2 regions of the Xanthomonas sp. NCPPB 3570 genome follow, and region 1 is predicted to be linked to the other one. Evidence: predicted binding sites of a transcription regulator. Region 1 holds the regulator's gene; the other holds the start of a gene.
What was found. The regulator FliA, encoded in region 1, starts transcription of late flagellar genes. The targets are predictions, from matches to a motif close to TAAAGTTTNNCNNNCNNNGGCCGATAA.
Positions count from the first base shown of each region.

Region 2: a site for FliA is predicted at 5,171-5,197, ahead of AC1PLR_RS07820 (methyl-accepting chemotaxis protein). Genes of this name have one in related genera too.

Region 1 covers NZ_CM161513.1:2,232,269-2,247,201, reverse strand. Annotated here, with positions in the region: gene AC1PLR_RS09845 (ligand-binding sensor domain-containing diguanylate cyclase) at 1-1,985, shown strand, start outside; gene flhB (flagellar biosynthesis protein FlhB) at 2,086-3,216, shown strand; gene flhA (flagellar biosynthesis protein FlhA) at 3,234-5,294, shown strand; gene flhF (flagellar biosynthesis GTPase FlhF) at 5,472-7,097, shown strand; gene AC1PLR_RS09825 (MinD/ParA family ATP-binding protein) at 7,084-7,968, shown strand; gene AC1PLR_RS09820 (RNA polymerase sigma factor FliA) at 7,965-8,714, shown strand; gene cheY (chemotaxis response regulator CheY) at 8,734-9,126, shown strand; gene AC1PLR_RS09810 (protein phosphatase CheZ) at 9,127-9,738, shown strand; gene AC1PLR_RS09805 (chemotaxis protein CheA) at 10,003-11,757, shown strand; gene AC1PLR_RS09800 (flagellar motor protein) at 12,083-12,823, shown strand; gene motD (flagellar motor protein MotD) at 12,831-13,778, shown strand; gene AC1PLR_RS09790 (ParA family protein) at 13,778-14,560, shown strand; gene AC1PLR_RS09785 (chemotaxis protein CheW) at 14,557-14,933, shown strand, end outside.
Region 2 covers NZ_CM161513.1:1,778,161-1,793,093, forward strand. Annotated here, with positions in the region: gene secD (protein translocase subunit SecD) at 1-427, shown strand, start outside; gene secF (protein translocase subunit SecF) at 500-1,465, shown strand; gene AC1PLR_RS07815 (IS110 family transposase) at 1,617-2,540, opposite strand; gene AC1PLR_RS07820 (methyl-accepting chemotaxis protein) at 2,915-5,062, opposite strand; gene AC1PLR_RS07825 (inositol monophosphatase family protein) at 5,532-6,359, opposite strand; gene AC1PLR_RS07830 (RNA methyltransferase) at 6,478-7,236, shown strand; gene AC1PLR_RS07835 (phosphate/phosphite/phosphonate ABC transporter substrate-binding protein) at 7,388-8,305, shown strand; gene AC1PLR_RS07840 (putative bifunctional diguanylate cyclase/phosphodiesterase) at 8,302-10,446, shown strand; gene epmB (EF-P beta-lysylation protein EpmB) at 10,507-11,544, opposite strand; gene efp (elongation factor P) at 11,644-12,210, shown strand; gene AC1PLR_RS07855 (TMEM175 family protein) at 12,336-12,995, shown strand; gene AC1PLR_RS07860 (TRZ/ATZ family hydrolase) at 13,021-14,355, shown strand; gene ubiG (bifunctional 2-polyprenyl-6-hydroxyphenol methylase/3-demethylubiquinol 3-O-methyltransferase UbiG) at 14,409-14,933, shown strand, end outside.

The DNA of each region.
Region 1 (14,933 bases):
TGCGCTTCGACCAGGCCGGCGACCTGTGGCTGAGCATGGACGGCGAAGGCGTGCTGCGCTGGAACGGCTATGGCTGGATCGAGAACTGGGATGTGTCGCAGGGCATCAGCCGGGCGCCGACCTGGAGCATCCAGCGTACCCAGCACGGCCAACTGCTGATCGGCAACGAGGGCGGTGTCGACCGGCTGCGCGAGGACGGCCGCTTCCAGCGCTGGGCCAGCGACAACGGCGCGCAGATGATCGGCCTGCGCCGCGCCGCGGACGGCACGCTGTGGAGCATCGGTTCGATCGGCGTGCTGCGTCACTACGACGTGCAGGGCCGGCTGCTGCGTGCGTATCCGCCGTTGCACAGCGGCGGCCGCCAGCGGATGGTGATCGCCAAGCAACTGTTCGTGGACGCGACCGACCGCGTCTGGATCCTCACCGACGACGGCGTCTACCTGCTGACGCAGGCGACTGCAGACGCTGTCCCGCAACGGCTGTCGACGCTGCCTGGCGGCGAGTACTCGGATATCCAGCAGCGCCACGACGGCAGCATGCTGGTGACCGGCGCCGCCGGGCTGTTCCGCCTGCGCGGCGACACCTGGACCCCGATCCGGCTGGTCGCCGACAGCGCGCCGGCGCAGCCGGCCCTCAGCAAGCTGCTGGTCCTGGACGACGGCCAGGCCTGGGCTAGCCTGTACGGCCCCGGTGCCTGGCAAGGGCGGCTCGACGGCGACACCCTGCACCTGGCGCCGGCCGACGCGGAGTTGAGCGGCCTGTATATCTACAACCTGCGCCGCACCCGCAACGGCTGGATCTGGATCAGCCACAACCAGGGCGTGGACGTCTATAACGGACGCGCCTGGGCACGGCTGACCCAGGCGCAGGGCCTGCTCTGGAACGACATGTCCGAGTCGGCCTTCCTGGAGGACCACGACGGATCGGTGTGGCTGGGCAGCAGCCGTGGCGTCACCCATCTGCTGGATCCGGCACGGCTGTTCCCGGCGCGGGCGCCGCGGCTGGCGCTCAAGGAATTCAGCCGCGGCGGTGTACCCATCGCCGCCGGCGCGCGCCTGCGCTGGAGCGAGGATCCCCTGCATATCGCAGTCGGTTCGCCGGACCTGTACGACGAACGCAACCGCATCAGCTTCCGTTATCGCTTCGAGGGCGCGCATACCCGCTGGCTGCACACGCCCAACTTCGAATTCGAGCAACCGCCACTGGCACCGGGCGACTACGTGCTGGAAGTCCAGTTGCTGGACGCCTACCGGCGCAGCGCCTCGGCGCCGCTGCGGGTGGCGTTCTCGGTGGCGCCGGTGTGGTGGCGCAGCCAGCCGATGCTGGCGCTGTATCTGTTGCTCGGTGGCGGCCTGGCGGTGGCGCTGCTGCATTGGCGCGAACGCCGCCTGCACCAGCGCCAGCGCGAACTGGCCGACCTGGTGGCGCGGCGCACCGAGGAACTGGAGCACGACAAGCGCGAACTGGAGATCGCCCGCGCCGCGCTGGCGGTGAAGGCCTCGCACGACGCGCTCACCGGCCTGCTCAACCGCGCCGGCATCCTCGAGGCGCTGGCTGCGCAGATGCGCCGCAGCGACGCCGAACAGACGCCGCTGGCCGTGGCGATGATCGACCTCGACCACTTCAAGCGGATCAACGACGAGCATGGCCATCTGGTCGGCGACGCGGTGCTGATCGAGGTGGCGCGGCGCCTGGGCGCCAACCTGCGCGACGCCGACCTGGTCGGCCGCTACGGCGGCGAGGAACTGCTGGCGGTGCTGCCCGGATTGCCGACGAGCTGCGGCGACCGGCTGCAGGCCCTGCGCACCATCATCGCCGGGCAGCCGCTGCGCATCGGCGAGCGGCAGTTGGCGATCACCGCCTCGATCGGCGTGGCCTGGTACCGGCCTGGCGAGCCGCTGCAGCAGTTGCTGGCGCGCGCCGACGCCGCCCTCTACCAGGCCAAGCGCCTGGGCCGCGACCGGGTGGAACTGCAGCCGGCCTAGCGGACGCCAAGCGACGCGCCGCGGCGCCGCCCTGCCTCGCTTCCGGGACCGGCACGGTCCTTGCAGGGCGCAGGGTCGATCCTGGCCGAGCGCACCCCCGATGTCCGAGAGCGAAGAAGGCGCAGAGCGCACAGAACAGCCAACAGACAAACGCCTGCGCGAAGCCCGCGAACAGGGCAACATCCCGCACTCGCGCGAGCTGGCGACGGCCGCGGTGTTCAGCGCCGGCGTCTTCGCCCTGATGGGCCTGTCCACCTCCATGACCGCCGGGGCGGTGGCCTGGCTGAAACAGGCGCTGCGCCCGGACCTGTCGATGCGCGAGCATCCGGAGGCGATGTTCGGCCATTTCGGCGACCTGCTGCTGAACCTGCTCTGGGTGGTGCTGCCGCTGGTCGGCATCTGCCTGGCGGCCAGCTTCGCCGCGCCGGTGCTGATGGGCACCCTGCGCTTCTCCGGCCAGGCGCTGATCCCCAAGTTCGATCGGCTCAACCCGATGAACGGGCTCAGCCGCATGTACGGCGCCGAGACCATCGTCGAGCTGCTCAAGTCGATCCTGCGCATGGGCTTCGTCGGCGGCGCCGCGATGCTGTGCCTGTGGGGCAGCACCGACTTCCTGCGCGGCCTGCTGCTGCAGCCGCTGGAACAGGCCATCGGCCACGGCCTGGGCTTCACCCTGCGGCTGCTGCTGTACACCGCCGGCGCGCTGGCGCTGCTGGCCGCGATCGACGCGCCCTATCAGAAGTGGAATTACATCCGCAAATTGAAGATGACCCGGGAGGAAGTGCGCCGGGAAATGAAGGAAAACGACGGCAGCCCCGAGGTCAAGGGCCGCATTCGCCAGATGCAGATGCAGATGTCGCAGCGGCGGATGATGGAAGCCGTGCCCAAGGCCGACGTGGTGGTGGTCAACCCCACCCACTACGCGGTGGCGCTGAAGTACGAGAGCGGGCGCATGCGCGCGCCCACCGTGGTCGCCAAGGGCGTGGACGAGATCGCCTTCCGCATCCGCGAGGTCGGCGAGCAGCACCGCGTGGCGGTGATCTCGGCGCCGCCTTTGGCACGCGCCTTGTATAGGGAAGGCCAACTCGGCAAGGAAATTCCCGTGAGACTGTATTCCGCGGTGGCGCAGGTCCTCTCGTACGTCTACCAGCTGCGCGCCTGGCGCAGCGGGCCGATGCCGCCGTTGCCGCCGTTGGAAGTGGATGAATTCGCCCCGGGGAGCCAGCCATGAGCCAGCCTGCCGCGCAGATGAACACGCGCAAAGTGATGGACATGATCAAGCACGGGCTCGGCGCCCCGGTGATCGTGTTGCTGATGCTGGCGATGGTGGTGGTGCCGCTGGCCGCCCCGGTGCTGGACGCCCTGTTCACCTTCAACATCGCCATCTCGCTGATGGTGCTGCTGGCGGTGGTGTACGTGAAGCGGCCGCTGGAGTTCAGCATCTTCCCGATCGTGCTGCTGATGACCACGATGCTGCGCCTGGCGCTGAACGTGGCCTCCACCCGTGTGATCCTGATCAACGGCCAGGGCGGCCACGGCGCGGCCGGCAAGGTGATCGAGGCCTTCGGCGAATTCGTGATCGGCGGCAACTATGCGGTCGGTATCGTGGTGTTCGCGATCCTCACCATCATCAACTTCGTGGTCATCACCAAGGGCGCCGGGCGCGTGTCGGAAGTGACCGCGCGCTTCATCCTCGACGCCATGCCCGGCAAGCAGATGGCGATCGACGCCGACCTCAACGCCGGCCTGCTGACCCGCGAGGAAGCCAAGGCCCGCCGCGAGGAGGTGCGCGAGGAAGCGGACTTCTACGGCTCGATGGACGGCGCCAGCAAGTTCATCCGCGGCGACGCCATCGCCGGCATCCTGATCCTGTTCATTAACCTGATCGGCGGCATGGCGGTCGGCGTCCTGCAGCATGGCATGCCGGTGGCGCAGGCCGCCTCCACCTACACCCTGCTGTCGATCGGCGATGGCCTGGTCGCGCAGCTGCCGGCACTGCTGGTGTCCTCGGCGGTGGCGATGCTGGTCACCCGTGCCTCGCGTTCGCAGGACATGGGCGCCTCGATGATGGGCCAGGTGTTCGGCCAGCATAAGGCGCTGGCGGTGGCCGCGGCGATCCTGGGCCTGGTCGGCCTGATCCCGGGCATGCCCAACGTCGCTTTCTTGACGCTGGCGCTGATCCTGGGCGTGCTGGCCTGGAAGATGTGGAAGCGCAGCCTGCAGCCGACCCCGGCCGCCGCCGAGGCGGCGCCGCAGGCCGCGGCCGCGGCCCAGGCCAACGCCGAACTGGGCTGGGACGAACTGCGCCCGATCGACCCGCTGGGCCTGGAAGTGGGCTACCGGCTGATCCCGCTGGTGGACAAGGCCCAGGGCGGCGAGTTGATGGCGCGGATCAAGGGCGTGCGCCGCAAGCTGACCCAGGACATCGGCTTCCTGGTGCCGCCGGTGCACATCCGCGACAACCTGGAACTGCCGGCCAACGCCTACCGCCTGCTGGTGCATGGCGTGCCGGTGGCCACCGCCGACATCCACCCGGACCGCGAACTGGCGCTGGATCCGGGCGGCGCGCTGGGCAAGATCGACGGCATCCCCGGCAAGGACCCGGCGTTCGGCCTGGATGCGATCTGGATCCAGCCGCACCTGCGCGCCCAGGCCGAGACCATGGGCTACACCGTGGTCGACCCGGCCACGGTGATCGCCACCCACCTCTCGCACCTGATCCGCGAGCACGCCCCGGAACTGCTCGGCCACGAGGAAGTGCAGCAGCTGCTGGCGACCCTGGCCAAGAGCGCGCCCAAGCTGGTCGAGGACCTCACCCCCAAGGCGTTGCCGCTGTCGGTGGTGGTGCGGGTGCTGCAGAACCTGCTGATCGAGAAGATCCCGGTGCGGCAGTTGCGCAAGATCGTCGAGGCCCTGGTCGAGCACGCCCCGCAGAGTCAGGAACCCGGCGCGCTCACCGCCGCCGTCCGCAACGCCCTGGGCCGGTTCATCGTCCAGGAGATCGCCGGCATGGCCCCGGAACTGCCGGTGTTCACCCTGGCCCCGCAATTGGAACGTGTCTTGCAGGACTCTACCCAGGGCAACGGCGCGGCGCTGGAACCCGGACTGGCCGAGCGCTTGCACCAAAGTCTGGCGGACTGCGTGAGCAAGCAGGAGGCGCGCAACGAACCGGCCGTGGTGCTGGTCCCGGCGCAGGTCCGCGCCGCCCTCGCCCGCCTGGTCCGCCACAGCGTCCCCGCGCTGTCGGTCCTGTCCTACAGCGAAGTGCCGGAGGACAAGCGGCTGAAGCTGGTGGGGACGATCAGTTGATGTTGCAGGGATTGGTGATTCGGGATTGGGGATTCGCAATAGCGGCCCATGCGAGCGGAGAGAGACAGCAGTGAAGGCATCGAACACAACCAAAGCAAGGCGATCGGGCGCAAGCCAGGCCGTGACCGTATCCGCGCTCCATCCCCAATCCCCAATCCCCAATCCCGGCTTCCAACCATGAAGATCAAACGCTTTGTCGCCCCCGACATGCGCACCGCCTTCCGGATGGTGCGCGACGAGCACGGGCCGGATGCGGTGATCCTGTCCAATCGGCGTACCGACGAGGGCATCGAGATCGTCGCCGCCAGCAACTACGACGAGGCACTGGTGCAGCGGGCGCTGGATGCGGTGCGCCCGGACGAGGCGCCGCGCGCCGCGGCCGCGCAGGCACCGGCCGCTCCCGCCCCGCGCGCTGCGCGTAACGACAGCGCCGCCGCCAGCCCGGCGATGGCGATGATGGCCGCGATCAGCGAGCGCCGCGGCAGTGCCGCGCCGGCCGCTTCCGCCACACGGCCGCTGACCCAGCCGGCGGCGCTGGCCGCCTCGGCGATGCCCGCCGCGGCCGCCCCGGCTGCCGCCGCACGCCAGGCCGCCCCGGCCAAGGCCGCGGCACCGGTCACCGGCCGCGCCGAGTTCAGCATCCCCGAGGACGTGTTCCGCAACGCCCCGATCAGCGTGCCCATGCCCAGCCCGTTCGCGACCCCGGCGCCGGCCGCCGAGGCCATGCCGGCCTGGCGCGACGACGTCGCCGCGGTGGCGCTGACCCCGCTGGCGAGCCCGAGCACGGCTCCGGCCCCGGCCGCGCCGAGCGTGGCAAAGGCCGACGCGCCGGCCGCTGCCGGAATCCCGGCGGCCGCCACGCTGGCGGCGGTGCCGACCTTCCCCGCCCCGCAGAACGACGAACAATTGACGCAGCTGCGCGACGAACTGGCGCTGATGCGGCAGATGATCGAGCGCGAGATGAACCGCCTCACCGACGAGCGCCTGCGTGGCTCGCCGGTCCGTGCCCAGGCGCTGGAGCTGATGGACGACTACGGCTTCGACAGCGGCATCACCCGCGACGTGGTCATGCAGATCCCCGCCGACCTGGAGCTGCACCGCGGCCGCGGGCTGATGCTGGGCCTGCTGTCCAAGCGCCTGCCGATCGCCCCGCTGGACCCGCTCGAGGAAGGCGGCGTGATCGCCCTGATCGGCCCCACCGGCGCCGGCAAGACCACCACCATCGCCAAGCTGGCCTCGCGCTTCCTGGAGCGCCATGCCGCCCGCGACGTGGCCCTGGTCACCACCGACACCATCCGCGTCGGCGGCCGCGAACAGCTGCACAGCTACGGCCGCCAGCTCGGCATCGCCGTGCACGAGGCCGACAGCGACGCCGCGCTGCAGCAGCTGCTGGAGCGCCTGGCCGACTACAAGCTGGTGCTGATCGACACCGCCGGCATGGGCCAGCGCGACCGCGCCCTGGCTGCCCAGCTGCACTGGCTGCGCGCCTCGCGGGTGGTCCGATCCTTGCTGGTACTCCCCGCCAACGCCCATTTCTCCGACCTGGACGAGGTGGTGCGCCGGTTCGCCGGCGCCGACCCACAGGGGGTCATCATGACCAAGTTGGACGAGACCGGGCGGTTCGGCAGTGCCTTGTCGGTGGTCGTGGACCACCGCCTCCCCATCACCTGGGTGACCGATGGACAGCGTGTGCCGGACGACCTGCACCGCGCCAACGCCGCCAGCCTGGTATTGCGCCTTGAAGATTTGCGGCGCGCTGCCGATAAGCCCTGTACTCCGGAGCAGACCCATGCCGTCGCGTGACTACGTCAATCTGACCAATGCCTTCCCCCTGTCGGCGACGCGCAGCGAACCGCTGGGTCCGGTGCGCACCATCGCCGTGACCGGCGGCAAGGGCGGCGTGGGCAAGACCAACATCTCGGTCAACCTGTCCATGGCGCTGGCCGACATGGGCAAGCGCACCCTGCTGCTGGACGCCGACCTGGGCCTGGCCAACGTCGACGTGCTGCTGGGGCTGACCCCCAAGTTCACCGTGGCCGACCTGGTCGCCGGGCGCTGCACCCTGGAAGAGGTGCTGATCGACATGCCCAACGGGCTGATGGTGGTGCCCGCCGCCTCCGGCCGCCGCTACATGGCCGAGTTGCCGCCGGCCCAGCACGTGGGCCTGGTCAACGTGTTCTCCGAGTTGCAGCGCGAGCTGGACGTGATGATCGTCGACACCGCCGCCGGCATCACCGACAGCGTGCTGACGTTCTGCCAGGCCGCGCAGGACGCGGTGGTGGTGGTCTGCGACGAGCCGGCTTCGATCACCGACGCCTACGCATTGATCAAGGTTCTCTCGCGCGAGCGCGGCGTGGACCGGGTGCAGATCGTCGCCAACATGGTCCGCGACCTCAACGAAGGCCGCCTGCTGTACGACAAGCTCAGCCGGGTCTGCGAGAAGTTCCTCGGCGACGTGTCGCTGAACTACCTGGGCTGCGTGCCGCAGGACGACTGGCTGCGCCTGTCGGTGCAGCGCCAGCAGCCGGTGGTCAAGGCCTACCCGTCCAGCCCGTCGGCGCAGGCGATCAGCGAGATCGCCCGGCGCACCGCGCGCTGGCAGGCGCCGACCGCCCCGCGCGGCAACGTCGAGTTCTTCGTCGAACGCATCATCCAGCGTGGGGTGGCCGCATGAACGCCGCCGCCCACTACCGCGCCGTCCAGCGCAACAGCGCCAACGACTACATCACCCAGCACTCGGACCTGGTCCGGCGCATCGCCCACCACCTGGCGGCGCGGCTGCCGGCCAGCGTCGAGATCGACGATCTGATCCAGGCCGGCATGATCGGCCTGATCGAGGCCTCGCGCAGCTACGACGCCGAACAGGGCGCCTCGTTCGAGACCTATGCCTCGATCCGCATCCGCGGCGCGATGATCGACGAGATCCGCCGTGGCGACTGGGTGCCGCGCTCGGTGCACCGCCGCGCCCGCGACGCCGCCTCGGCGATCCGCAAGATCGAACAGAGCACCGGCCGCGCCGCCGCCGCCAACGAAGTGGCCGCGGCGATGGACATGCCGCTTCCCGAATACCTGCGTTTGATGGAAGATGCCGCCCGCGGCCAGGTGCTGAGCCTGGAGTCGCGCATCGAGGACCATGGCGAACTGGATACCATCGCCAAGGGCGGACCCAATCCGCAGCAGATGCTCGAGCGCAGCGAATTCGGCCGCGAGCTGGGCAAGGCGATCGCGCAGTTGCCCGAACGCGAGCAGTTGGTGCTGTCGCTGTACTACGAGCAGGAATTGAACCTCAAGGAAATCGGCGCGGTGCTCGGGGTCAGCGAGTCGCGCGTGTGTCAGATCCATGGCCAGGCCACGGTACGGTTGCGCGGACGCCTGAAGGCGTTCGAGGTCGCCGATGCCGGTCTGGAAGACGAAGAATAGGAACCCTTAGGAGTCAGTGGTGAACAAGAACATGCGGATTTTGATCGTGGACGATTTCTCGACGATGCGACGCATCGTCAAGAATCTGCTCGGCGATCTGGGCTTCACCAATACCGCCGAGGCCGAAGACGGCAACAGCGCCCTGGCCGCGCTGCGCTCGGCGCCGTTCGAGTTCGTGGTCACCGACTGGAACATGCCGGGCATGACTGGCATCGATCTGCTGCGCAACATCCGCGCCGACGACAAGCTCAAGCACCTGCCGGTGCTGATGGTGACCGCCGAGGCCAAGCGCGAGCAGATCATCGAGGCCGCACAGTGCGGCGTGAACGGCTACATCATCAAGCCGTTCACCGCGCAGACGCTGCAGGAGAAGCTGGGCAAGATCTTCGAACGCCTGGGAGCGACCGCCTAAATGGAAGCCACCGCCGAACGTACCGCCCTGATCGAACGCCTGCAAGGCGCGCTGGACGCGCTGGAAAACGGCGACGAGGCCGGCTGGCGCAGGGAGATCGACACCCTCGCCGCCTGGCGCACGCGGCCGATGATGCAGGGCCTGAGCCGGCTCGCGCGCGATCTGGGGCAGGCGCTCGGCGAACTGCCGGTGGTGCCCAGCGAGGCCGGCGAGCTGGACGACGCCTGCTCGCGCCTGGACCACGTGGTGGAGATGACCGAACAGGCCAGCCACCGCACCCTGGACCTGGCCGAGGAATGCCGTGCGCTGGCCGACCAGCTCGCCGCCGGCGGCCTCAGCGGCGACCAGAGCGAGATCCTCGACAAGATCCGCCACAACCTCACCGAAATGGCCCTGGCGCAGAGCTTCCAGGACCTGACCGGGCAGATCATCCGCCGCGTCGCCGGCATCGTGCGCCGCGTGCACGAAGGCTTCGGCGCGCTGGGTCTGCCGCCGAAGGAAGAAAACAAGAAGGCCGACGGCAGCCTGGCCGGTCCGGCCCTGCCCGGCCTGGACCGCCACGGCGTGTCGCAGCACGACGCCGACGACCTGCTGTCCGGATTGGGACTCTAGAGCCTGCCCACGCCATTGGAATAGGCCACGCCGCACTTGGGTGCGCGCGGCGAGAAGAATGAGGGAATTTATGTCAACAAACGACCAAATGATGACGCAGGTTCGCGCGCACCCAAGCGCGGCCCTTCGGGTTGCCGTGTCCGGCCCCCAGGCGGCCGCGCACGGCTTGAACAGGCGGTCGGCCTGTCGCGGCGCCGCGCGCAACCACCTGGGAACCGGACACGGCAACGTGGCCTGTTCCAATCGCGTCGGCAGGCTCTAGCCATGAGCGCCGTACCCGACGACATCGCTGCCGACTTCATCATCGAGGCCCAGGAAATCCTGGACCGGCTCGGCGAGCAGCTGGTGTCGCTGGAGCAGGCGCCCGAGGACAGCGGCCAGCTCAACGCCGTGTTCCGCGGTTTCCACACGCTCAAGGGCGGCGCCGGCTTCCTGGCGATCAACGCCATGGTCGAGCTGTGCCACGCCGCGGAGGAAACCCTGGGCATGGCCCGCGCCGGCCAGGCCACCCTGCAGGCGCGGCACTTCGACGCCGCGCAGCAGTCGCTGGACTACCTGCAGTCGATGCTGGACGCCTTCGGCAGCGGCCAGGAGCCGCCGCGCGCGCCGGCGGAGCTGATCGCGCAGTTCGACGCGCACGGCGACGCCGCGCCGGCGCCGGCGCCGGCCAAGAGCGCCGCGCCGGCGCCCGCCGCCAAGGCGCCCGCGGCCGCCGCGGGCGATGCCGACCTGATCAGCGACGACGAATTCGAGGCGCTGCTGGACCAGTTGCACGGCGATGCGCCGCCGGCGGCCACGCCGCAGGCGCTGCAGCCGGCGCCGCGTGCGCCCAGCGCCGCGCCCAAGGCCGCGGCCGCCCCGGCCAAGGCCGCCGAGCCCGAGCACACCGTGCGCGTGGACACCAAGCGCCTGGACGCGATCGTCAACCTGATCGGCGAACTGGTGCTCTCGCGCAACCGCCTCAAGACCCTGCGCGTGCGCCTGCGCGACGAGGAACTGGACCGCGCGGTCAGCAGCCTGGACATCGCCACCGCGCGCCTGCAGTCGGCGGTGATGCGCACGCGCATGCAGCCGGTCGGCAAGGTGTTCTCGCGCTTCCCCAAGGTGGCGCGCGACGTCGCCCGCTCGCTCAACAAGGAAGTGGAACTGGAGCTGATCGGCGCCGACACCGAACTGGACCGCAACCTGGTCGAGGCGCTGGCCGATCCGCTGGTGCACCTGGTGCGCAACGCGATCGACCACGGCATCGAAGCCCCGGCGCTGCGCGAAGCCACCGGCAAGCCGCGCGGCGGCCACGTGCGCCTGTCGGCGCAGCAGGAAGGCGACTACGTCAGCATCGAGGTGCAGGACGACGGCGCCGGCATCGACCCGGAACGGCTGCGCGCCAAGGCCCGCGAGAAGGGCCTGATCGACCCCGAGGCCGCGGCCCGCCTGACCACCGAGGAATGCCTGCACCTGGTGTTCCTGCCCGGCTTCTCGACCAAGTCCGAGGTCACCGACATCTCCGGCCGCGGCGTCGGCATGGACGTGGTGCAGTCGCGCATCCGCGAACTCAGCGGCCAGATCCAGATCCAGTCGGAACTGGGCCGCGGCAGCCGCTTCCTGATCCGCGTGCCGCTCACCCTGGCGATCCTGCCGACCCTGCTGGTGCAGGCCGGCGACACCGTCTATGCGCTGCCGCTGGCGCGCGTGGTGGAAGTGCTGCACGCCCCGCGCCGCTCGCTGGGCTGGTTCGACGGCCGCGCCGTGCTCGACCGGCAATCGCACACCCTGCCGCTGGTGGACCTGCGCCAGTGGCTCAACATCGACGCCCCGCAACTGCCGCTGCTCACCGTGGTGGTGCTGCAGGCCGGCGAATCGCGCATGGGCCTGGTCGTGGACCAGGTCCGCGGCCGCGAGGAAGTGGTGATCAAGCCGCTGCCGCGCTCCCTGCGCGGCCTGCCCGGCTACGCCGGCGCCACCCTCATCGGCGACGGCCGCCTGGCGCTGATCCTGGATGTGGATGGCTTGAAGGCTTGAGGGGCCGGGATTGGGGATTCGGGAGTGGGGATTCGCAACGGCGGCTTCCCTGGGGCCTCGTTTTCCCTGATTCCGCCGTAGGAGCGGCTTCAGCCGCGACGCGGTGAGGCTGGGATTGGCGATAGCACGCGCGGCGCAGTGCCAATTGCCGAGACGATCCGAACGATTGTGCTTAGGCAACGCGCCAAGGTCCGCGCGTCGCGGCTGAAGCCGCTCCTACGACACACCGACCAACCCTGCGCCCTCGCGCTCTTGCCAATCCCAAATCCCGACTCCCGAATCCCGCCCCCATCAAGTCCCCTGGCCCCTGGCCGATACCTCCTGCATGGACAAGCTCAGTCTCATCGGCCTGCTGTTGGCGATTCTGTCGCTCATCGGCGGCAGCATCCTCAAGGGCGCCGGCATTTCGGCGCTGTGGTCGCCGGCTGCGTTCGTGATCGTGATCGTCGGCACCGTCGCCGCGATCCTGGTGCATACCCCGCCGTCCGTGTTCCGCCGTGCGTTCCAGATCGCCAAGTGGATCCTGTGGCCGCCGCCGAGCGATCGCCAGGCGCTGCTCAAGCAGATTGTGGAATGGAGCAACATCGCGCGCCGCCAGGGCCTGCTCGGGCTGGAGAACCAGGTGCCGCAGCAGCAGGATCCGTTCGTGCGCAAGGGCCTGCAGATGCTGGTGGACGGCGTGGAGCCGGAAGCCATCCGGCACATGCTGGAGATCGACCTGGAAGGCCAGGAACATTGCGACCTGGCCGCGGCCAAGGTGTTCGAGGGCATGGGCATCTACGCACCGACCCTGGGCATCATCGGCGCGGTGCTTGGCCTGATCGCGGTGATGAAGAACCTGGCCGACCCGAGCAAGCTCGGCCACGGCATCGCCGCCGCGTTCACCGCCACCATCTACGGCATCGCCTCGGCCAACCTGCTGTTCCTGCCGATGGCCGCCAAGCTCAAGAGCGTGATCAAGCACAGCTGCGGCGAGCGCGAAATGATCATCGAAGGGTTGATCGCCATCGCCCAGGGCGAGAACCCGCGCAACATCGAATCGAAACTGGCCGGATTCTTGCATTGAGTTGCCAATGGCCCGCAAGCACTCCCACGACGAGCACGCCAACCACGAGGCATGGGCCATCCCCTATGCCGACCTGATGACGTTGCTGCTCGCCTTCTTCGTGGTGATGTACGCGCTGTCCACGATCAACGAAGCCAAGTACCGGGTCATGGCCGATGCGATGAGCGCGGCGTTCGGCGGTACCCCGACGACCCTGCGTCCGGTGCAGGTCGGCGACCACGCGCTGCAGGGCCAGGGCGGCGAGCGGCCGACCCCGATCAAGTCCAGCCCGGCGCTGACCCTGCCCGACCCCAACCGCCTGCCTACCGGCACCGCGCAGCGCGGCGACGACCTGCGCGACGCGCAGCAGTTGCGCCGCGCGCAACGCCAGCTCGACAGCATCGCCGACCGCCTCGGCGCCGCGCTGGCGCCGCTGATCCAGAAGAAGCTGATCACCGTGCGCCGCGCCGGGCTGTGGATCGAAGTGGAGATCAACAGCGACATCCTGTTCGGCTCCGGCTCGGCCGCGCTCGACCAGAGCGCACGCGCCACCCTGGCGGAACTGGCGCAGGTGCTGTCCGGCGTGCCCAACGGGGTGCGTGTGGAGGGCTATACCGACAACACCCCGATCGCCACCGCGCAGTTCCCGTCGAACTGGGAACTGTCGGCGGCGCGCGCGGCCAGCGTGGTCCACCTGTTCGCCGACCAGGGCCTGCAACCCTCGCGACTGTCGATGATCGGCTACGGCCAGTTCCGCCCGCGCGCCAGCAACGACACCCCGGCCGGCCGCAACGCCAACCGCCGCGTGGTGCTGGTGATCCTGGCCGATTCCGGCGACAGCAGCGATACGACGCCGTCGGCCCCCGACCGTCTCAGCGCCGGCGCCGCGCCGGCCACCCCGACACCCCCCGCCGCGGCGGCCCCCGGCAGCGCCGTTGGGTCCCGCGCAGTACCTGCCATTGAAGGAGTCAACTGATGCGCATCTGGGCGATCGCCAACCAGAAAGGTGGCGTGGGCAAGACCACCACCACGCTGGCCCTGGGCCGTGGGCTGGCCATGCTCGGGCACCGCGTGCTGATGCTCGATCTCGATCCGCACGCCTCGCTGACCCGGGCCTTCGACGTGCCGCAGGAACCGCAGCCGCCGGGCGTGCTGGATCTGTTCGGGACGCCGCCGGGCGAACTCGCCGCGCTGGCCCGCGACACCGCGGTCGAGCGCCTGAGCTTCGTCTGCGGGCAGACCGCGCTGGCCACCCTGGAACGGCGCAGCGCCAACCAGCCCGGCCTGGGCCTGGCGCTGCAGCAGGCCATGGCCCGCCACGCCGGCCAGCACGACTACATCCTGCTCGACTGCCCGCCGACCCTGGGCCTGCTGATGATCAACGCGCTGGCCGCGGCCGACCGCGTGATCATCCCGACCCAGGCCGAGCCGCTGGCCCTGCACGGCCTGGCCAGCATGGTCCGTACCGTGGACATGGTCGAGCGTTCGCGCCGCCGCCCCCTGCCCGCCTCGATCCTGCCGACCCTGTTCGACAAGCGCACCCGCGCCGGCAACGAGACCCTGCGGCAGATGCAGGACAGCTACGGCGAGCGGGTCTGGGAAGACGCCATCCCGGTCGACACCAAGATCTGCAACGTCAAGGCGCTGACGGTGGCCGGCGTGCCCGGCGACTACCCCGGCCGCGGCCTGGCCGCCTACCGCCGCGCGCTGGAATGGCTGGTGGCCAGCGATGCGACGCCGATGGAGCAAGCCGCATGAGCACTCCCGGCATCATCGACGATTATCTGGAAGGCCTGCTCCACGACGTGATCGCGGAGGAGCAGAAGTCCGTGCCGCCGAGCCCCGCGCCGGTCGCGGTCGCCGACGTGCAGGCGCAAACCGAGACGCCCGCGCCGGCCCCGGCCGCGGCCGGTCCGACGCCCGAGCAGATCGCGGCCGCGGTCCTGGCCGAAGCCGATTCCGATCCGGCCCTGGCCGGCATCATGTCGCAGCAAGCGCTGGCATCCGCCCCCGCCGGCCCGACCCCCGAACAGATCGCTGCCGCGGTCCTGGCCGAAGCCGACTCCGACCCGGCCCTGGCCGGCATCATGTCGCAGCAGGCGCTCGCGCCCCCGCCGGCCGGCCCGACGCC
Region 2 (14,933 bases), 450 kb from region 1:
GTTCGGCCTGATCACCTCGGTCGCGCTGCTGATGAACCTGCTGATCGTGGTCTCGGTGATGTCGCTGTTCGGCGCCACCATGACCCTGCCGGGCTTCGCCGGCCTGGCGCTGTCGGTGGGCCTGTCGGTGGACGCCAACGTGCTGATCAACGAGCGTATCCGCGAAGAGCTGCGCCTGGGCGTGCCGCCCAAGTCGGCGATCGCCGCCGGCTACGAGAAGGCCGGCGGCACCATCCTCGACGCCAACCTCACCGGCATCATCGTCGGCGTGGCGCTGTACGCGTTCGGTACCGGCCCGCTGAAGGGCTTCGCCCTGACCATGATCATCGGCATCTTCGCCTCGATGTTCACCGCGATCACCGTGTCGCGCGCGCTGGCGGTGCTGATCTACGGCCGTCGCAAGAAGCTCAAGTCCGTGGCGATCTGAGCCGCGCACGCCATCTTCCGCACGACCCCGCGCCAGCAGGCGCGGGCTCCAAAAAACGCAGAGCGGTCTCCAATGAAAATCTTCCCGCTTCACCTGATCCCCAACGACACCAAGATCGACTTCATGCGCTGGCGGCACCCGACCCTGGTGCTGATGCTGGTGCTGGCGCTGGCCTCGTTCGCGGTGATCTTCGCCAAGGGCTTCAACTACGCGCTGGAGTTCACCGGTGGCGCGCTGGTGCAGACCAGCTTCCAGAAGCCGGTCGACGTGGACCAGGTGCGCGAGCAACTGGCCAAGGCCGGCTTCGAGAACGCGCAGGTGCAGAACGTCGGCAGCGGCAACGAGGTGGTGATCCGCCTGCAGCCGCAGGGCGAGCACAACAACGAGGACATCACCAAGAACCTCGCCGAGCAGGTGCGCAAGGCGGTGAGCACGCCGCAGAACCCGGCCACGGTCAAGCCGGGCGAGTTCGTCGGCCCGCAGGTCGGCAAGGACCTGGCGCTGAACGGCGTCTATGCCACGGTGTTCATGCTGGTCGGCTTCCTGATCTACATCGGCTTCCGCTTCGAGTGGAAGTTCGCGGTGGTGGCCAGCCTGACCGCGCTGTTCGATCTGCTGGTGACGGTGGCCTACATGTCGGTCACCGGCCGCGAGTTCGACCTCACCGTGCTGGCCGGCCTGCTGTCGGTGATGGGCTTTGCGATCAACGACATCATCGTGGTGTTCGACCGCGTGCGCGAGAACTTCCGCAGCCTGCGCGTGGACCCGATCGAGGTGCTGAACCGCTCGATCAACCAGACCCTGTCGCGTACGGTGATCACCGCGGTGATGTTCTTCCTGTCGGCGCTGGCGCTGTACCTGTATGGCGGCGAGTCGATGGAAGGCCTGGCGCTGACCCACATGATCGGCGCGGTGATCGTGGTGGTCTCCTCGGTGATCGTGGCGGTGCCGCTGCTGTCGATCGGGCCGTTCCAGGTCACCAAGCAGGATCTGCTGCCGAAGGCCAAGGATGTGGAGGCGCTGGCGCGTCGGCCGTGATGGGGCTGGGATTGGGGATTCGGGATTGGGGATTCGTAGAAGCGTGATTTCCTGGGCCTGAAGCACCTCCTTTTGTGACAAAAAAGCCGCGCGGATGCGCGGCTTTTTCTTTGTGCGGATGCCGGGGTTCCTCTGCCGTAGGAGTCAACTGTCATGCAGCCGCGATGGCAGGAGGAGCGTACGGGGCCTGATCGCGCGCGATGGCATTGAGCCAGCGCAGGAACTTGTGCATGCAGGCGACGATGGCGACCTTGGCCGGTTTGCCGCCTGCGCGCAGGCGCGCGTAAGTGTTGGCCAAGGGGGATTTGGCGCGGATGCTGGCCCAGGTGGCCATGTACAGCACGCGCCGCACGTCGGCACGTCCGCCTTTGATGCGGCGTTGGCCTTTCCAGCAGCCGCTGTCGTGATTGAACGGGGCCAGCCCGACCAGGGCAGCGAGCTTGCGTGGCGGCAGCGTACCCAGCTCTGGCAACCGCGCGGCCAGAACCGCGCGCAGGATCGTGCCGAGCCCAGGCACCGGGGGGAGGCTCGAGCAGGTCTTGCCCTGCTGCTCGATCTCCTGCGTCAACGTCTGGATCTGCTGGTTCAGCAGGGCGATCACCTCTCGGCAACGGTGTTGCACCTTGGCGCTGGTGATGTGCTCCAGGCGCCGCCGATGGGTATCACGCTGGCTCACCAGGGTGGCACGCAGGTCCAGCAGTTCGCGAAGAGACTGCTGGTGCTCAGGTACCACGGGCGTGGGCATGGTCGGGATGTGCTGGGCGGCGATGGCCAGCAGGCGCGCGTCCAGGGCATCGGTCTTGGCATGCAGGCCCAAGGCCTGTGCTAGCTTGCGCGGACGATCGGCGGCCATCCGCACTGCCGGCAGGTCCGCCTCTCGGAGCACCTGCAGCACGGCATGTTCGTAGCCGCCACTGGCTTCCAGCACGATCCGCTCGCAGCCCAGCTCGGCCAGGCGTTGGGCCAGCGCACGCTGCCCCTGTGGCGTATTGGGTTGGGTCCAGGTCTGCTCGTCCGGCAAGACATGAATGACCAGTTCGGCCTTGGCAACATCGATCCCGACAAAGCGACGCATAGACGTTCTCCGCAGTAGACTCAGGGGTGAGAGCACTCCTGCCGATGCCCATGCTTGTGGAGTTCGAGCTCGCGACTCGGGCAACTGTTCGGGCTTGTGAGGCAGGAGACACGGAGTGCGGCGGCGCTGACTCCTACTCGTGCTTGCTGGCACTGCGGGCTACACGGCCTGCCGCACTCCGCTCTCACCTGCAACGATAGACCCTCTTTTGACACAAGCGGCTTCAGCCGCGACGCGTTACCGGTAAGGCATCGCGGCTGAAGCCGCTCCTACAGGAACGTCTGCAGGGTTGCAGCGCGTGCCGGCATCATGGGACTGGGCCGTCGACGACGGCCCGTCCCTTCGCAGCGTTCGTGCCGCGTGGGGCGTTCCGACTAGGCCGCGTTGGCCGTCGCGCGGGCGACCAGTTGCGCCACCATCGGGTAGGTCTCGCTGCGCACCTGGAACTGGCCAACGATCTCCACCAGGTCGCCGGCCTGCTGCTCCATCGCGCGTGCCGCGGCGGTGGCTTCCTCGACCAGGGCGGCGTTCTGCTGGGTGGTCTCGTCCATCTGGGTGACGGTCTGGTTGACCTGCTCGATGCCGGCCGACTGCTCCTGCGAGGCGGCGGCGATCTCGCCCATGATGTCGGTGACGCGCTGCACCGAGGCCACGATGTCCTGCATCGTCGTGCCGGCCTGGGCGACCAGGGTCGAACCCGCGCTCACGCGCTCGACCGAGTCGTCGATCAGCGTCTTGATTTCCTTGGCGGCGCTGGCCGAGCGCTGGGCGAGGGTGCGGACCTCGCTGGCGACCACGGCGAAGCCGCGGCCCTGTTCGCCGGCACGGGCGGCTTCCACCGCGGCGTTGAGCGCCAGGATGTTGGTCTGGAAGGCGATGCCGTCGATGACGCCGATGATGTCGGCGATCTTCTTCGAGGCGACCTCGATGCCGTCCATGGTGGTGACCACCTGGCCGACCACGCTGCCGCCCTGCGAGGCCACCGCGGCGGCGCCGGCGGCGAGTTGATTGGCCTGGCGCGCGTGTTCGGCGTTCTGCTTCACCGTGGCGGTCAGTTCCTCCATCGAGGCGGCGGTTTCCTCCAGGCTGGCGGCCTGCTGCTCGGTGCGGCGCGACAGGTCGTCGTTGCCGCTGGCGATCTCGCCGGCCGCGGTGTCGATGCTGGCCGCGGCCTGCTGGATGCGGCCGACCATGTCGGTCAGCTGCGCGACGGTGGCGTTGGCGTCGTCGCGCATCCGTGCAAACACGCCGTGGAACTCGCCCTGCATGGTCTGGGTCAGGTCGCCGGCGGCGATCGCGCGCAGCAACTGCGACAGCGCCGCCAGGTTGGTCTCGGTGCCGGTCATCATCGTGTTGAGGTTGGCGACCATGTCGTGGAAGGCGTGGCGGAAGCGCTGCGCTTCGCCGCGGCGTGAGAAATCGCCCTGCGCCGCGGCGCGCACCAGCAGGTCGATCTCGTGGTTGATCGCGCCCAGGTTGCGCTTCACCTTGGCCATGGTCTCGGTCAGGATCGCCATCTCGCCGGGGAACTGCTCCAGGTCGCGGCTGAGGTCGCCTTCGGCGTACTCGCCCATCAGCGTGATCAGCCGCTGCTTGACCGAAATATGGCTGTGCACCAGGGCATTGGTGTCGCGCACCATGCGCCCGTAGTCGCCGGGGAAACGCGCTTCGTCCATGCGGAAGCTGATCTGGCCGGCGGCGTGCTGCCGGGCCATCTCGGTCTGCGCCTGGATCACCGTGCGCAGTTCCTCCTGCATCTGCCGCATGTCGTTGAGCAGCGACGGCGCCTGCGAGCGCAGCCGCACCTCCTGCGACAGGTCGCCGCTGGCGATGCGGCGGACCACGTCGGCCGCGTAGGCCGGCTCGCCGCCGAGCTGGCGCATCAGGCTGTTGCGGACCAGCAGGCCGAGCAGGATCGCGGCGACGATGCCGACCAGCATGCCGCCCAGGCTGGTCCATTCGCCGGACTGCGCGCGCGCCTCGCTCTCGGCCTTGCGCACCTGCAGCAGTGCGCGTTCGGCGTTCTCGTACTGGCCGATCGTGGCGCGCAGCCCGTCCATCTGCTGCTTGCCGACGGTCCGGAATGCATCCAACTGGGCGTCGTCGCTGTCGGCGGCGGTGGCGCGCATGTGCTCCACCGCCTTGCGCTTGGTGGCCATGAACTGCGTGTAGTCCTGCATCAGGGTCTGCAGGCGCGCCTGCTGCGCCGGGTTGTCCGCGGTCAACTGCTTGGACTCCTGCCACTGTGCGCTGAACTCGCGTTCGCCGAGTTCGAGCGGCGCCAGGTAGGACGGATCGCGGGTCAGGGCGAAGCCGCGCGCGCCGCTCTCGATGTTGAGCAGGCTCACCAGCATGCGGTCGCCGAGGGTGATGACCTTGTAGGTATGCGCGTCCAGCGCGGCGGCGCTGGTGAACTTGCGGAAGCCGATCAGGCTGGTGATGCCCACCAGCAACAACATGGCGATCACGCCGCAGAAGCCGATTGCCAGGCGCTTGGTGACGGTGAGATGATGGAAGGACACGCGAGATCTCCGATAGATGCGAGAGAGCGGCGCCACCGGCTCCATTGCCGCGGGGACGGCAACGCAGGCACGGATCAGCGGGGGAAGTTCGGGCAAAAGCCCGCATCTGTATCGGCCGCGTTTTCGGGATCTTTAGGGGTTTTTTTCGCCGATCTCAGCGTGCGCATCGCCCCAGGCCGCGGGGCCTGCATGGCGCACGTCGTAACGCGTTCTTCTACGCAAGCGCCAATCAAGCAGCGGTGAAGCGCACGGCGTGCAGTGCGTGAGCACGGCGTGACGCGCCTGCCACGCCGCGTGCCGCCTCGGGCGGAGATGTCTTTCTCGCAGGACGCGGCCTGCACCGCGCGCGGCGATCGTCGGGATCCCCGAGTGCGGGATCTGCGAATGCCGGGCACAAAAAAAGCCGCGCAAGTGCGCGGCTTTCTGCTGTGTCGATGTCGCTGTGCCGGCGCAGCGCCGGTCGCCTCGCTCAGAACTTCGCGTCGAACTCGCCGGCGAAGCCGGTGTTGACGATCAGCTTCTGCAGCGCGTCGCCGACCTTCAGGTTGCCGGCCACCACCTGGAACTGCTGTGGGCCGCGGTCGTCGATGCGGCCCAGGGTGCCGCCCTTGAAATCGGTGACGCGGCCACCGGCCTCGCGCACCAGCAGCACGCCCGCGGCGATGTCCCAGGCCTTCACCCCGGCTTCGAAGTAGGCGTCGCTGCGGCCGCAGGCGACATAGGCCAGATCCAGCGCCGCCGAGCCGGTGCGGCGGATGTCCTCGGCCTGCACCAGCAGCGCATCCACACACTTGAGCTGGGGGCTGGCACGCTTGCGCTCGCGCGGGGCGAAGCCGGTGTGGACCATGGCGCCGTTGAGTTCCTTGCGCTCGCTGACGCGGATGCGGCGGTCGTTGAGCACCGCGCCGTTGCCGCGGCTGGCGGTGAACAGTTCGTTGCGGAGCGGATCGAAGATCACCGCGTCGACCGGCTCGCCGTTCTCGACCAGGGCGATCGACACGCAGTAGTGCGGGAAGCCGCGCAGGTAGTTGCTGGTGCCGTCGAGCGGGTCGATCACCCACATGTAGCGGCCGCCGCCCTGCACGCCGCTTTCCTCGCCCATCACGCCGTAGTCGGGGTAGGCGCGGCGCAGCTCCTTGACGATCACCTTTTCCGCATCGGCATCGACTTCGCTGGCGTAGTCCATGCGGTCCTTCTGCACCACGTTCAGCGCTTCCAGGCGGTTGATGTGGCGCAACAGGACGTTGCCGGCGAGGCGGGCGGCCTTGACCATGACGGTAACGGCGGGTTTTTGCATGGCAAGCGCTCCCGAGAAGGCGGAGGTGGGTCTGGAGGAGGAAAAGAGCAGTCCGGCGCCAAGGCCGGCCGCACAGTTTACCATCTACGCCCCCGTTCGCTTCGCCTGCCGTGCCGCCATGACCGATTCCACCCGTATCCGCTTCGTCCTGGTCGGGACCCAGCATCCCGGCAACATCGGTGCGGCCGCGCGCGCGATGAAGACCATGGGCCTGTCGCGGTTGGTGCTGGTGGCGCCGGAATGCGAGCTGGACACCGAGGCCTACCGGCGTTCTGCCGGGGCCGAGGACCTGCTGCAGCAGGCGCCGGTGTTGCCCGCGCTGAGCGACGCGGTGGCCGATTGCCGGCTGGTGCTGGGCTGCACCGCACGCAGCCGCCGCGTGTCGCTGGAGGAACTGCTGCCGGCCGATGCCGCGCAGCGCCTTACCGCGACCAGCGCCGAGCCGGCGGAAGTGGCGCTGGTGTTCGGCCGCGAGCGCACCGGCCTGACCAACGAGGAGCTGCAGCTGTGCCACGCGGCCGTGCACATTCCCTCCGATCCGGCGTTCAGCTCGCTCAATCTGGCCGCGGCGGTGCAGGTGCTGGCCTACGAGCTGCGCCTGGCGCACCTGCGCGGCGTCGCCCCGGCGCCTGCGCCGGCACCGGGCTTCCGCGAGGCGCCGGCCAGTCATGCGCAGGTGGAAGGCCTGTTCGGGCAGTTGGCCGAGACCCTGGACGACATCGACTTCCACAAGGGGCGCGCCCCGGACTCGGCGATGCGCAAGCTGCGCCGGCTGTTCCTGCGCACCGAACTGACCGAACAGGAGGTGCGCCTGTTGCGTGGCGTGCTGTCCGATGCGCAGCGCATGGCGCGGCTGGCCGGACAGGCCGGAAACTGAGGCCCGTCAAGGCGCGAAGGCGACGAGCGCGGCACATGTCGCGAGGCACGGGCCGGGCGATGGACACCGGCGCGGCGGGCGCCATTCTGTGACGCTGTCACCGGCATGCGCTTTCGGCTAGGCTTTGCAAGGTCTATTTGGGGATCGCGGTTTGTCCAGTTCGCGTTGGCGGGTGGTCGTGGTGTGGCTGGCGCTGGCGATCTGCTGGCCCGCGTCCGTGCACGCGCGGCCCTCGGTCCTGGTGCTGGGGCGCATCAGCGACAACCCCAAGGCCCATTACGAGCAACTCAAGCCGCTGCTGGACTACGTGGTGCCGCGCATGCGCGAGGTCGGCATCACCTCCGGGCAGATCCTGATGGCCCGCGACAGCCAGCAGATGAGCAGTTACCTGCGCCGTGGCCGGGTCGACTGGGTCACCGAGACCGCCGCCACCGCCATGGCGCTGGAACAGCGCGGCGGCGCCAAGCCGCTGCTGCTGACCGAGCGCAACGGCGTGCGCCAGTACCACACCGTGTTCTTCGTGCGCCGCGACGGGCCCGTGCATGACCTGTCGGACCTGAAGGGGCATACCCTGGCCCTGCAGAGCGCGCTGTCCACCAGCGCATACCTTGTGCCGATGATGACGCTGTTCGAGCACGATCTGCATCCGGAGATCCTGCTCTCGACCAAGGACCAGCCCTCGGCGGACACGGTCGGCTATGTGTTCGCGCGCTCGGAGCTGAACATCGCCGCCTTCGTGCACAAGCATCTGGTGGATGCGGGGGCGTTCAGCAACCTCGACTGGGACGACGAGCGCCGCATTCCGCCGGCGTTCCTGCGCGATTTCCGGGTGATCTACCGCAGCGAGCCGTATCCGCGCGCGGTGGAGATGGTGCGCAGCGACCTGCCGACCGAGGTGGAGACGCGCTTGCGCGAGGTCCTGCTGCACGCCGCCGACGACCCGCAGGGGCGCGCGGCGCTGCGCCAGTTCTTCGGGACCTCCGGGTTCTATCCGATCGATCCGGCGTCGCAGAAGCGCCTGGACAGCCTGCGCGCCGGCGTGGCGCGGGTGAGGCTGGAAGTGGAATGAAGAGCATGCGTTTCGGGTTGCAGGCCAGGTTCCTGTTGGCCATGGGCGTGGCTGCCCTGCTGGTGATGGCGATCCTGGCACTGCTGCTGGAGCGCCAGGCGGCGATGCAGCGCGAGGTGCGCACGCTCAGCGGCAACGCCATCCACAGCCTGTTCGACAGCAGCATGCGCACCCGCGGCGAGTCGCTGGCGCGGCAGCTGGCCGATTCGCTCGCCAATCCGGTGTACTACTCCGACCTGGACGCGATCGGCACGCAGGTGCGCGGCGCGCTGGGCTATGTCGCGGTGGCCTATGTGCTGGTCTACGACGCCGATGGACGGTTGATCCACGACGGCAGCGAGAGCCTGGCGGGGTACGGACAGCGCATGCGCGGGCCGATGGCCGAGGCCGCAATCCGCGCAAAGGGGCTGCTGGCCCAGGAGTCGCCGGAGTTCCTCGACGTGTCGATGCCGATCATGATCGGCGACCAGCGCGTGGGCGGGGTGCGGGTGGGCATGTCCTGGGCGCGTGCGCAGGAATACGAGCGCAAGGCCGGGCAGAACCTCGACCAGCGCCTGGGCGCATTGGGCAAGCGCCATCTCGGCTGGTTGCTGCTGTTGCTGGCCGCGCTGGGCCTGACCGCGGCGATGGTGACGGTCTACGTGCAGCGCACCCTGGTGGCACCGTTGCGCTGGATGGCGGCGGCCGCGCGCCAGATCGAGGCCGGCAACTATGCGGTGGAGCGCCGCGACAGCGGCCGCCACGACGAGGTCAGCGAATTGCTGCGCGCGTTCGGGCGGATGAGCGAGGCGATCGCCCGCCACGACCGCGATGTGCGCCACATGGCCTACACCGATGCGTTGACCGGGCTCACCAACCGGCTCGCGTTCCGCGAGGCGCTGGACCATCGCATGCTGTCGGCACGCGCCTCGCAACGCCGGCTGGCGCTGCTGTTCGCCGACATCGACGATTTCAAGCGGATCAACGACACGCTCGGTCACGAGGCCGGCGACGAAGCCCTGCTGCAGTTCGCGCGGCGCATCCAGCTGGCGGTGGAACAGCTGGGCGGCGACGACGCGCTGCTGGCGCGCTTCGGTGGCGACGAGTTCGTGATCCTGGTGGAGGACGCGCAGGCGGCCAAGGTCGCCACCGCGCTGGCGCAGCGGCTGGTGCAGGAACTGCGCGAGCCACTGCGGATCCAGGGCCGCGAGGTGTTCATGGGCACCTCGATCGGCATCACCGTCTATCCGGGCGATGCCGAGGATGCGTCGGCACTGCTGAAGAACGGCGATATCGCCATGTACCAGGCCAAGCTGGCCGGCAAGAACTGCCACCGCTTCTACAGCCGCGCGATGGACTATGCGGTGGAGCGGCGCGTGCACATGGAGCACGAGCTGCGCGGCGCCTGGGAGCGCGACGAACTCAAGCTGGCCTATCAGCCGATCTTCCGCACCCAGGACCGGCGCATGGTCGGCGTGGAAGTGCTGCTGCGCTGGCAGCACCCTGCAATGGGCACGATCTCGCCGACGGTGTTCATCGACGTGGCCGAACAGAGCGGCTTGATCGAAAGCATCGGCCCGAAGGTGCTGCGTGCGGCCTGCAGCGAGGCCACGCAGTGGCGGCGCGCCGACGGCAGCGCCGACCTGTTCGTCTCGGTCAACGTCTCGCCGCGGCAGTTGCGCAGCGGCGACCTGCCCGAAGTGGTGGCCGACTGCCTGCGCGAGTCCGGATTGCCGGCGGCGCAGCTGCACCTGGAACTGACCGAGACCGCGGTGATCGGCGACGAACTGCAGGCGGCGAGCATGCTGGCGCGGCTGCACCGCACTGGCGTCAAGGTCTGGCTGGACGACTTCGGCACCGGGTTCTCCGGCCTGAGCCACCTGCGCCAGGTGCCGGTGGACGGGGTCAAGATCGACAAGAGCTTCGTCGCCGACCTGCAGCGCGATCCGGACGACCTGGCGTTGACCACCGCGATCATCGCCATGGCGCATTCGCTGGACATCACCGTGGTCGCCGAGGGCATCGAGCAGGAGGCGCAGTTCGAGCTGTTGCGCGAGCGCGGCTGCGAACTGGGGCAGGGCTTCTGGCTCAGCCGCCCGCTCAGCGCCGAGGAGTTCCGCCAGTTGCTGGCCAGCGAGGATGCGCCGCCGGCCGATGCCTGAGGGTTGCCGCGGCGCCGCGGCCCGCGGCCGCCGCTCGCGTGGCGGTCGCCATCGCGCGGGTCAGGGCAGCAATGGACGCTTGCCGGTGTCGCCGGCGATCTCGCGCACCAGCTTCGGCACGAGATAACCGGACAGGCGCGCGGCCAGCCCCTGGTGCAGCGCCAGCGCCGTGGCATCGTCGACTTCGAAATGGGCCACGCCCTGCACCCGGTCCAACTGGTGCAGGTAGTAGGGCAGCACGCCGGCGGCGAAGCTGCGCTCGCTCAGCGCGGCCAGCGCCTCGACGCTGTCGTTGACCCCGCGCAGCAGCACCGCCTGGTTGAGCAGGTGCGCCCCGGCTTCGCGCAGGCGCGCCAGCGCGGCATCGACGCCGGCATCGAACTCGTTGGCGTGGTTGGCGTGGATCACGAACGCCAGCGGCCACGGCAGTGCGCGCAGCCAGGCCAGCAGCGGCGCGTCGACGCGTTCGGGCAGCACCACCGGCAGGCGGCTGTGGATGCGCAGGCGCTTGAGTTGCGGCAGCGCCGCAAGCGCCTCGGTGAGTTCGACCAGTTTCGGCGTGGCCAGCGACAGCGGATCGCCGCCGGACAGGATCACTTCCTCGATGCTGGGGTCGGCCGCGATCGCCGCCACCGCCGTGCGCCAGCCATCGCGCGCGGCGGTCTCGTCGGCATACGGAAAATGCCGACGGAAGCAGTAACGGCAGTGCACGGCGCAACTGCCGGTGGCCACCAGCAAGGCGCGGCCGCGGTACTTGTGGATCACCCCGTCGGCCTTCTTGGCCGCGGTGTCGCCGACCGCATCCAGGGCGAAGCCGGCGACCAGGCGCTGCTCGTCGTCGATCGGCAGCACCTGGCGCAGCAGCGGATCGTGCGGGTCGCCCGGGCGCATGCGCGCGACGAAGCTGCGCGGCACGCGCAGCGCGAATTGCGTCGCAGCCTGTTCGGAGACGCCCAGCGCCTGCGGATCCAGGCCCAGCAAGGCCAGCAGCTCGCGCGGATCGCGCACGGCATCGCGCCAGGCCTGCTGCCAGCGCGGCGGCGCGGCGGCGGGCAGGGGCGGGGACGGCTGCATCGGGCGGGGGGCTGCGGTTATCATAGGCGGTCATCACACGAGCGCCCGCCGTTGCGGCGGAGCTTCCATTCTATCCGGCCGGCCGCCGAACGCGGCGGGTTTGCCTTACCCGAGGAGTTTCAGATGGCCAGCTACGGCATGAACGACGTCAAGAACGGGATGAAGATCCTGGTCAACAGCGAGCCTGCGATCATCACCGATACCGAATACGTCAAGCCCGGCAAGGGCCAGGCGTTCACCCGCGTCAAGTACCGCTTCATCAAGTCCGGGCGCGTGGTCGAAATGACCATGAAGGCGACCGACAGCGTGGAAGCGGCCGACGTGGTCGACACCGACATGCAGTACCTGTACAGCGACGGCGAGTACTGGCACTTCATGCAGCAGGAAACCTTCGAGCAGGTGCAGGCCGACAAGGCCGGCGTCGGCGACGCCGCCAAGTGGATCAAGGGCGAGGAAGACTGCGTGGTGACGCTGTGGAACGGTACGCCGATCCAGGTCACCCCGCCGAACTTCGTCGAACTGAAGATCGTCGAGACCGACCCGGGTGTGCGCGGCGACACCTCCGGCGGCGGCGGCAAGCCGGCCACCCTGGAGACCGGCGCAGTGGTGCGCGTGCCGCTGTTCGTCGGCCAGGACGAAGTGATCCGCGTCGACACGCGTTCGGGCGAATACGTCTCGCGCGTCAAGTAAGCCGGCATGCCCGCGGCCGCCGCCGGCCGCGGGCATGCGCACGCGCTGGCGTGCGGCGGCCAGGCAGCGCCAAGCGCCGGAGCGCCGCGCGGCGGTGAAGGACCACCTCGCTCCCAGGAATTCCCGTGACCACCAGCCACGCCGACAGCGTCGACAGCAAGTATCCACACGACCGCGTCGTGTTCTTCAGCGATGCGGTGTTCGCCATCGCCATCACCCTGTTGGCCGTCGAGATCAAGGTGCCGGGGCATGCCGAGGTCGAGGCCGCCGGCGGCATCCTGGCCGCGCTGCACCGGATGCTGCCGCTGTTCATCGGCTTTGCGGTCAGCTTCCTGGTCACCGCGTTGTTCTGGAAATCGCACCTGCAGCTGTGCCGGCACATCCGCCAGTTCGATGACCGGCTGATCTGGCTCAACGTGCTGCAGTTGCTGCTGATCGGCCTGCTGCCGTTCTCCACCGCGCTGTATTCGGACTATTTCGGCAGCCACGAGGCCTTCTCGGTGTACTGCGCGCATCTGGCCACGATCGGCCTGGCCGGGTACTGGCTGCATGCCTATGCGGTGCGCAAGGAAGGCCTGGCGCAGCGACTGGGCCCGCTGCAGGCGCAGGCGATGAAGCTGCGCGCGGCGGTCTCGCCGGTGGTGTTCGCGTTGTGCATCCCGGTGGGCATGGTCGCGCCCTGGCTGGGCCGCTTCGGCTTCCTGGCGATCTTCCTGCTGCAGTGGCTGGTGCTGCGCGTGTACCAGCGGCGCATCCGCCAGGCCCAGGCGGCACCGGCACCGTGATCCTTTCTTTTCCAGAGTCCCTGCGATGACCTCCATTCCCGAATCCTGCGACCTGCTGATCGAAGCCGGCTACGTGGTCCCGATCGAGCCGCATGCGGTGGTGCTGGAAGACCACGCGGTGGCGGTGCGCGGCAGCGAGATCGTGGCGGTGCTGCCCACGGCCGAGGCGCGCACGCGCTTCGCCCCCGCACGCACCGTCTCGCGCCCGGACGCGGCGCTGCTGCCGGGCCTGGTCAACGCGCACACGCACAACCCGATGACCCTGCTGCGCGGCATCGCCGACGACCTGCCGCTGATGGTGTGGCTGCAGCAGCACATCTGGCCGGTGGAGACCGCAGTGATCGGCCCGGAGTTCGTCGCCGACGGCACCGCGCTGGCGATCGCCGAGATGCTGCGCGGCGGCACCACCTGCGCCAACGAGAACTACTTCTTCGCCGACGTGCAGGCCGCGGTGTACAAGCAGCACGGCTTCCGCGCGCGGGTCGGCACGGTGATCATCGATTTCCCGACCGCCTGGGCCAAGACCTCCGACGAGTACTTCGCCCGCGCCTGCGAGGTGCACGACCAGTGGCGCGACGATCCGCTGGTCGGCATCGCCTTCGCCCCGCATGCGCCGTACACGGTCAACGACGCCAACTTCGAGCGGGTGCGGATGCTGTCCGACCAGCTCGAGGTGCCGGTGCACCTGCACACCCACGAGACCGCGCAGGAAATCGCCGATTCGCTCAAGCAGTACGGGCAGCGCCCGCTGGCGCGGCTGGACCGCCTGGGCCTGGTCAACGACCGCCTGATCGCGGTGCACATGACCCAGCTCACCGACGCGGAGATCCACCTGTGCGCCGAGCGCGGGGTCAGCGTGGTGCATTGCCCCGAATCCAACCTCAAGCTCGCTTCCGGGTTCTGCCCGGCCTGCGCGCTGCAGCGGGCAGGGGTGAACCTGGCGATCGGCACCGACGGCTGCGCCAGCAACAACGACCTGGACATGTTCAGCGAGAACCGCACCGCGGCGATCCTGGCCAAGGCCGTGGCCAACGACGCCACCGCGCTGGACGCGGCCAGCACGCTGCGCGCGGCCACCCTGGGCGGCGCGCGCGCGCTGGGCTTCGGCGAGACGATCGGCTCGATCGAGCCGGGCAAGCAGGCCGACCTGATCTGCGTGGACCTGTCGGCGCTGGAGACCCAGCCGCTGCACAACGTGTTGTCGCAGCTGGTGTACGCCACCGGCCGGCAGCAGGTCAGCGACGTGTGGATCGCCGGCCAGCCCAAGCTGAGCCAGCGCGTGCTGGTGGACATGGACGTCGACGCGCTGGTCGCCAATGCCCGGCAGTGGCGCGAACGTATCCGCAGCGTCCACGCCTGATCCCCTATGTTCGCCGTGCCGCGCCGCGAGCGCGGCCCAAACGAGAGTCCGCCATGACCGCTTCCGCCGCCAACGCCTCCGCCAATTTCGATCAGGCCGAACTGGACAAGTTCGGCGCCCTGGCCACCCGCTGGTGGGACGCCGACGGCCCGCAGAAGCCGCTGCACGCGCTCAACCCGGTGCGCCTGCGCTACGTCGCCGAGCGCCTGCCGCTGCGCGGTGCGACGGTGCTGGACGTGGGCTGCGGCGGCGGCCTGCTCAGCGAGGCGCTGGCCAAGGAGGGCGCGCAGGTCACCGCCATCGACCTGTCGCCGGAACTGATCAAGGTCGCGCGCCTGCACCAGTTCGAATCCGGGGTCGAGGTGGATTACCGCGTGCAGTCGGTGGAGGACCTGGCGGCGGCGCAGCCGGCCAGCTTCGATGCGATCACCTGCATGGAGATGCTCGAGCACGTGCCCGATCCGGCGGCGATCGTGCGCGCTTGCGCGACCCTGCTCAAGCCGGGCGGACAGCTGTTCCTGTCCACCCTCAACCGCACCCCGGCCGCGTTCGCCCTGGCCATCGTCGGTGCCGAATAC